Regions from separate parts of the Cryobacterium sp. TMT2-10 genome, predicted to be linked through region 2. Evidence: predicted binding sites of a transcription regulator. Region 2 holds the regulator's gene; the other holds the start of a gene.
What was found. The regulator LexA, encoded in region 2, represses DNA repair genes until DNA is damaged. The targets are predictions, from matches to a motif close to TCGAACANNTGTTCGA.

Region 1 (3,675 bases), on a different contig from region 2:
ATCCAGGAACGCGCAGCGCAGCAGAGCACGGCCGCCCGCGCGTCAGCGGCGGCCGTCATCGCCTCCATGCTCGAGCTAGGAACCCCCAAGGCAGAAGTAGCCGGCCGCCTCGGTCTGGCGCTGCGCGACGTCAAGAAGGCTCCTGCGCTCTCAAGCCATTGAGCTCTCGAAGCGGCCGCTAACCTGTCTGGTTTTGGTTCTCTTCGCTGGAGTGGCTAGGTCCTGTCGGTCCCGCTGGAGGCTCGCCGGAGAATGCTGAGCGGTCCGCCTACTTGTGTGCGCGCAGAGTCCGCCCGATGCCTCATCGTTGCCAGGTTCCGGGACGGCGCCGCTCCTACCGACGCCGTCCTCGCATCAGAATCGGCCGCAACCGTCGTCTGTAATTGCTCCGGGTGGTGTGTTTCTGGGTTGTCCAAACGCCCCCCTTGATCGTCGTCAAGGGGGGCGTTTGGTTGATCAGGCTTGGTGGTGGCTGTCTTCTTCTTGGTCTTCTTCGGCGTGTGCGGATACCCAGGTGTCGGCGGCGGTGTCGGCTCCGAGGGCGCGGAGCATCCCGACGAGGGCGTCGACTTCGGTGCAGCTCATCCGCGGGCCCACGTCGCCCGCGAAGTCTGCGGCCGCGAACACGTCGACGAATCGCGCAGCTGCTGCGGTGTCAATGGTGGTTGTGTTCATTGCTGGTTGTCCTGGTCTATCGGGTGGGCGCGGTGACGGTGCAGAGGTTGACTCGGTGCAGGATGACCTGGGCGATGTGCACGGGGCTGTAGATGTAATCGTGGAAGTGCCCGGCGACGTAGATCCCGTGGGGCACGGCGGCATTGTTGAGGGGTTCGCCCTCGGGGGTGAATGCGACGAGGTCTTTGTGGTCGCTGTCGGTGCTGATGAGGTGCTGCGCGACCCGGTATCCGGCGGCCGTGTAGTCGCGGTGGGTGTTGATCCCGTCGCAGGAGTACCGCACGACCCGGGGCATGTCCTCGCCGTCGAACGCGACGAGTGCGGACCCTTGGTCGTCGTACCCGTCGGTCATGCCGTTGAACTTGCGGCCCTCGTACTGGCTGGTGACCGCGCTCACCTCGCGGTCGGTGGGTCCGTCGCTCCATGACACGTTCATCCATGCGGACGCGGTGCCGGTACTCATCCGAACGCTGAATTTCACGCCGGGAAACGCGTTCTTGAGCGCCACCCGAACCAACTTGGCGGTGTCCTTGGTGCTGATGTAATCCGTCATGTTCGAATCTCCCTAATTGCTCAGCGCGGTGGTGGCCTGCTCGGCCTGGATCGCTACCCAGAGGGCTAGCCGGGTCTGGACTTCGTCAATCCGGGCGAGCTGGTCGGCGGTGCGCGCGGCCGCGACTGCGGGGTGCTCGGGAGTGTGGGGTGTGGCGTATCCGTCCCAATGCAGGGTGCGTTCGCGCCTGCGGATCGAGCTGGTGAGGTGGAAGATCTTCCGCTCGACGTCCGCGGGAGTGATCGGATGTGTGGGGGTCTGGATCTGTTCAAGCATTTTCTCTCCTCCAAATTTTTTTGCCTTTCGGCGGTTTTTCCGCCCTCATGGAGTGCTGTCGGGGTCAAGCCCCAAGGAACGGTTGCAGGCCAAAAGTTATGGAGGAGCGCAGCGGGGGAAGAAGTTTTTGCTGAAACTGTGACGACGGCTTGACGCCGGCAGCACGCAGTGAACAATCCCTCAGACGAAAAGCAACAAAGTTCACGTGCGCCGACCTACACAGTCGGGCACCAGGACTCCTCGTTCATCTGCGTTTTCGCACCAGACGCTTCGAACCAGCGACGCCGCCGTGCAGAGTCCGTGTCGTCACCGCGTCGGTGTCCGCCGATCACCTCAACCTCTTCGGTATCGGCTCAGGCGACGTAGATGACGCGCCCATAACCTCCGTCTGTCGTGGGAAGACCTTGTCAGTGTCAGAGCCCCGACCTACACTCCCTATATCGAATAAACGTTCGATAGCAGGGGTTGGAGGTACGGATGGAACAGAGCTTTCCGCACCTTCACGTTGCCTCCGCATACTCCCCGCATTACGGCGTGACCATGCCCGAAGCCCTCGTTGACCAGGCGGCGGCCGGCGGCGCTGACTTCCTCGCCCTGACCGACCGGGACGGGCTGTACGGGGCGGTCAAGCACGTGCGGGCGTGCGCGGCCGCGGGGATCCGGGCGGGCCTCGGCGCGGACCTGGCCGTCCACGATGATGAGCACCGGCCCCTCGGCCGGGTGACCCTGCTCGCACACGGCGCGGATGGCCGCGGGTACGCCGCGCTCTGCCGGGCCGTGAGTTCCGCGCACGAGGCAGGCCGGGTGCCGAGCATCGACCGGCGCCGTCTCGCCACCTGGGCGGAGGGACGCACCCTCACTGTGCTCCTCGGGCCGCTCTCTGATGTGGGGCTCGCGGTAGAACGCCGGGACAGCGCAGAGTCGGTCGCTGGGTTGCGCGCGTGGCTCCGCGTCATGCCGATCGGCTCGGTCACCCTCGAAGTCGTCTGCCATCTCGCACAGACCGGGCAACGCGGTTCCGTGGCCGCGGCCACCCGGATGCTCGGCCTCGCCGAGGACACCGGCACCCCCGCCATCCTCTCCAACGCCGTCCGCTACGGCGAGCCAACTGACGCGACGACCGCGGACCTCGCCGACGCCACCCGCCTCCTCACCCCACTCGCCCAACTCGAGGAACCGCAGGCAAACGGACAAGCCTGGCTGAAAGACGGGTCGCACATGCGCCAGGCCGCACGCATGGTCGTCGACGCCGGCGCCCGAAACCCCGACGCCCTCGACCAACTCCTGCGCACCACACACGAGCTGGCAGACCGATGCGCCCTCGACCCAGCCGAGGACATCGGACTCGGCACACCACGAATGCCGGAAGCCTCGATCATCGGAGTGGTCGGCGACCCGGTCGCTGAGCTCTGGCGGCGGGCCCGGCATGGCATCGACGACCGCTACGCCGGCACCACACTCGCCCGTGCCGCGCACTTGGAGCTCGCGCATGAGATGGAGACGGTCGAGCACCTCGGGTTCGCCACCTACTTCCTGACCGTCGCCCGCGTTGCCGACCTGATCCGGGGCATGGGCGTCCGGGTACAGGCACGGGGTTCCGGTGTCGGCTCCGTCCTCAACTACGCGCTTCGCACCTCCTCGGTCGAACCAATCGAAAACGGCCTCATCTGGGAACGGTTCCTCTCCCCCGAACGCCAAACCCTCCCCGACATCGATATTGACGTCGAATCCGCCCGGCGCCACGACATCTACCGGGAAGTGTTCCAGGTCTTCGGCGCCGACCGGGTGTCGCTGATGTCGATGACCAACGCGTACCGGGGCCGGGGCGCCGTCCGGGACGCCGGGCTCGCCCTGGGCATGCCGGAGGACCAGGTCGCGGCGATCGCCAAGCAGATGTGGCGGTTCAACGCCCGCGACTTCCGCCGGGCCCTCGAGGAGAAACCGGAACTCGCGGAACTCTCCCAACAGGTGCGCGAGTCGCAGCAGCTGGACCAGCTGGTGGACCTGACCGCGAAGCTCGACCGGCTCCCCCGCCACATCAGCGTGCACCCGTGCGGCGTCATCCTCTCCGACACTTCCCTCCTCGACCGGACGCCGGTGCAACGCTCGGGGATGGGGCTGCCGATGTCGCAGTACGACAAGCACGACATGGACCCCATGGGACTCATCAA
Region 2 (3,675 bases):
CGCCGGCATGGGCTCGCGCGGCCCCGGTGAGACCAAGATCGAACTCGACCGCCGCCGCATCCACACCCGGATGTCCCGGCTGCGCAAGCAGATCCTCGAGATGAAACCCGCCCGCGAAGCCAAGCGGGCCAACCGCAAGCGCAACGCCGTGCCATCCGTTGCCATCGTCGGCTACACGAACGCCGGCAAGTCGAGCCTGCTCAACCGCATCACCCGGGCGGGCGTGCTCGTCGAAAACTCCCTCTTCGCCACCCTGGACGCCACCGTGCGCAAGTCCACGACGGCCGACGGGCGCCTGTACACCCTGACCGACACCGTCGGTTTCGTGCGCAACCTGCCCCACCAGCTGGTGGAGGCGTTCCGGTCCACTCTCGAAGAGGTCGCCGACGCCGACGTCATCGTGCACGTCGTCGACGGTTCACACCCGGACCCGTCGAGCCAGCTGTCGACGGTGCGCGAGGTGATCGGCGAGGTCGGCGCACGGGAGATCCCCGAAGTGGTGGTCTTCAACAAGAGCGACCTGATCAGCGACGACGACCGGCTCGTGCTGCGCGGCCTCTGGCCCCAGGGCATCTTCGTGTCGGCGCGGAGCGGCGAGGGCATCGAGGAACTGCTCGCCGAGATCTCCGACCTGCTTCCTCGACCCGGCATCCGGCTGGACCTGCTCATCCCCTACGAGCACGGCGACCTGATCGCCCTGCTGCACGACCAGGGGCAGGTGCTCGCGACCGAGTACGCCGAGACGGGCACCCGGGTCACGGCCCTCGTGACGGCCGAGATCCAGCCGCAGTTCGCGGATTTCGTCGTGCTGCCCGCCGTCACCGACTGACCGCGTCACAATCCGTCACCGACTGGCGACGTCCCGCGCGGCGTTGTTAGAGTGTCTCCAATCGTTGCCGCCGAGGTCTGTCCTCGGTGGCATGGAGCGACAGCCGAGCCCGGCGCCCGCCCGCGAACACCCGCCAGGCGCGCCCGGCGGTCCGCGGCCGCCCGGCCAGCCCAGTGCCTGGCACTGGCTTCTGTCGAATGAGGAACACATGTCCACCACTTCGGAGCCCGACTGCGGGAGGATCCCGTTCTCTTTCGAGCTGTATCCACCGAGATCGGATGCCGCCGCAACCGCCCTGCACGCGACCATCGCCACCATGGCCTCGGCCGGGCCGGACTTCATCTCGGTGACCTATGGGGCGAACGGGTCCTCCCGCAGCTCCTCGCTCGAGGTGCTCACCCACATCCTGAAGACCACGACGGTCGATCCGATGGCCCACCTCACCTGCGTGGGCTCGTCCAGCCTGGAGGCGAGCCGGCTGATCCGCGAATTCCTGGATGCCGGCGTGCGCAGCTTCCTCGCCCTGCGCGGGGACCCGCCCGAGGGCGCCGGCGAGGGCGAGGCGTTCCTCGGCGACCTGGGCAGCGCGGCGGAACTGGTGCAGCTGATCCACCGGGTGCAGGCGGAGCGGGTGCCCTATCGGGAGACGGTCATCCCCGGCATCCCGGGCGCCCGGGCGGTGAAGACCGAACGGGAGAAGGTGCGTATCGCCGTCGCCGCGTTCCCGAATGGTCACCCGCGGTCACGGTCCACCTCGCAGGACATCGACACCCTGCTGGCCAAGCAGGCCGCCGGGGCGAACCTCGCCATCACCCAGCTGTTCTTCCACGCCGACAACTATCTGAGCTTCATCCAGCGGGCCCGGACGGCCGGGGTCGAATTCCCCATCCTGCCCGGGATCATGCCGGTCACCAGTCCGGCCCGGCTGCGCCGCATCCTCGAGCTCTCCGGCGAGGAGCTGCCCTCCGAGCTGGCCATCCAGCTCGAAGTGGAGCCGACCCGGGAGGGACAGCGGGAGATCGGCACCCGTCACGCCACCGACCTCGCCCGTGAGCTGATCGCGGGCGGCGCCCCCGGCCTCCACCTGTATGCCTTCAACCAGGCCGACACCGTTCTCGCCGTTCTGGCCGGGGCCGGTCTGATCAAACCCGTCCTCGGTTAGACGGAGCGCAGGACGGCGACGACCTTGCCGAGGATCTCGGCGTGGTCGCCGACGATAGGTTCGAAATTGGAGTTCCGCGGGAGCAGCCAGGTGTGACCATCGCGCTGGCGGAAGACCTTGACGGTGGCTTCGTTGTCGAGCATGGCGGCGACGATCTCGCCGTTCTCCGCCGTCTTCTGCTGACGCACCACGACCCAGTCGCCGTCCATGATGGCCGCGTCGATCATGGATTCGCCCGCGACCTTGAGCATGAACAGCTCGCCCTTGCCCACCAGCTGGCGGGGGAGCGGGAAGATCTCGTCGATCTGCTGTTCCGCGGTGATCGGGATGCCGGCGGCGATGCGCCCGACGAGGGGGACCATCGCGGCGTCGCCCACCTGGGCGCCCGAGTGGAAGCTTTCCGTGCTGCTTGACGAGGCATCCTCGGGCGACTGCGGAATCTCGATCAGCACCTCGAGGGCGCGGGGGCGATTGGGGTCCCGGCGGAGGTACCCGCTCAGCTCGAGCTGGTTGAGCTGGTGCGTGACGCTTGAGAGCGAGGACAGGCCGACGGCGTCGCCGATCTCGCGCATGCTCGGCGGGTAGCCGCGCTGGCTGACCGAGCGCTGAATGACGTCCATGATCGCGAGCTGTTTCTCGCTCAGGCTCTTGCGCCGTCTCGTCCCGCTTTTTTCGCGGGGGCCGCTGGGGTCTTGGGCCACGATTGTCGCTCCTCGTCTCGGGCTGCGCGCGGCCCCGGTAGGCGGTGATCACCGGGCCGCGAGCGAATGTCGGGGGTGCCTGATTGTGTTGCAACCAGACACTCGAAACTGTATCCACCTCCGCGCGGATAGACAAACATTCATTCGAGTGTGTCGCAAGTTTTTTTGAGGAATTTCTTCAAAAGGGCTTGATTGTTCGAATAATCGAATATACATTCGGAACATAGGTTCGCATCCGGCTCTCCCGGCCGAGAGCCGGATGCGACTTAACACAGGAGGTTCGACATGAGCACTGCATTCACCATGAGTTCTGCCCTCGGTCTGAGCGGCGCACTCGATCTGAGCACCGCACCCGACGCGAGCGCCGCCCAGGGGCTGCGCGTCGCCACCGGGCGCAGCACCCTGCGCATCACCCGGCGCGGACGCATCGTCCTGACCATGCTGGTTTCGGTTCCGCTCGTCGCCACGGCACTGGCCGTCGCCCTCAACGGGGGCATCGCCGTCGCCGAGAATTCGAACGTGGGCGGTCGTGTCGCCACGGCCTTCGAGTACGTGACCGTCCAGTCCGGGCAGTCCCTGTGGGAGCTGGCCGAGACCGTCGCCCCGACCTCGGACCCGCGTGAGGTGATCGCGGAGATCGTCAGCCTCAATCAGCTGCCGTCCGACAGCGTGCAGCCCGGTCAGCGTCTCGCCCTGCCGAACGAGTACTGACCTTTTCAGTAATATGGGGGGAGTGACCAGTCTCAACGACCTGCCCCTCCGTGACAATCTGCGCGGACTCACTCCCTACGGGGCGCCCCAGCTTCATGTTCCGGTGGCCTTGAACGTGAACGAGAACACGCACGGCATCCCCGCCGCGGTGGCCGACGACATCGCCGCGGCCCTCGCCGTGGCCATCCGCACGGTCAACCGGTACCCGGACCGCGAGTTCACCGAACTGCGGGACTCCCTGGCCCGCTACCTCGGGCACGGGTTGACCCGGA

Region 1: E3T37_RS12610 (DNA polymerase III subunit alpha) is a predicted target of LexA. The motif match lies at 1,945-1,960, and genes of this name have one in related genera.

What each region holds. Positions count from the first base shown of each region.
Region 1 is NZ_SOGW01000105.1:1,762-5,436, forward strand. Features, by position in the region: gene E3T37_RS12590 (hypothetical protein) at 1-162, shown strand, start outside; gene E3T37_RS12595 (hypothetical protein) at 457-675, opposite strand; gene E3T37_RS12600 (LPD29 domain-containing protein) at 692-1,228, opposite strand; gene E3T37_RS12605 (hypothetical protein) at 1,241-1,504, opposite strand; gene E3T37_RS12610 (DNA polymerase III subunit alpha) at 1,982-3,675, shown strand, end outside.
Region 2 is NZ_SOGW01000056.1:38,652-42,326, forward strand. Features, by position in the region: gene hflX (GTPase HflX) at 1-829, shown strand, start outside; gene E3T37_RS06475 (methylenetetrahydrofolate reductase) at 1,038-1,991, shown strand; gene lexA (transcriptional repressor LexA) at 1,988-2,611, opposite strand; gene E3T37_RS06485 (LysM peptidoglycan-binding domain-containing protein) at 2,978-3,403, shown strand; gene E3T37_RS06490 (histidinol-phosphate transaminase) at 3,426-3,675, shown strand, end outside.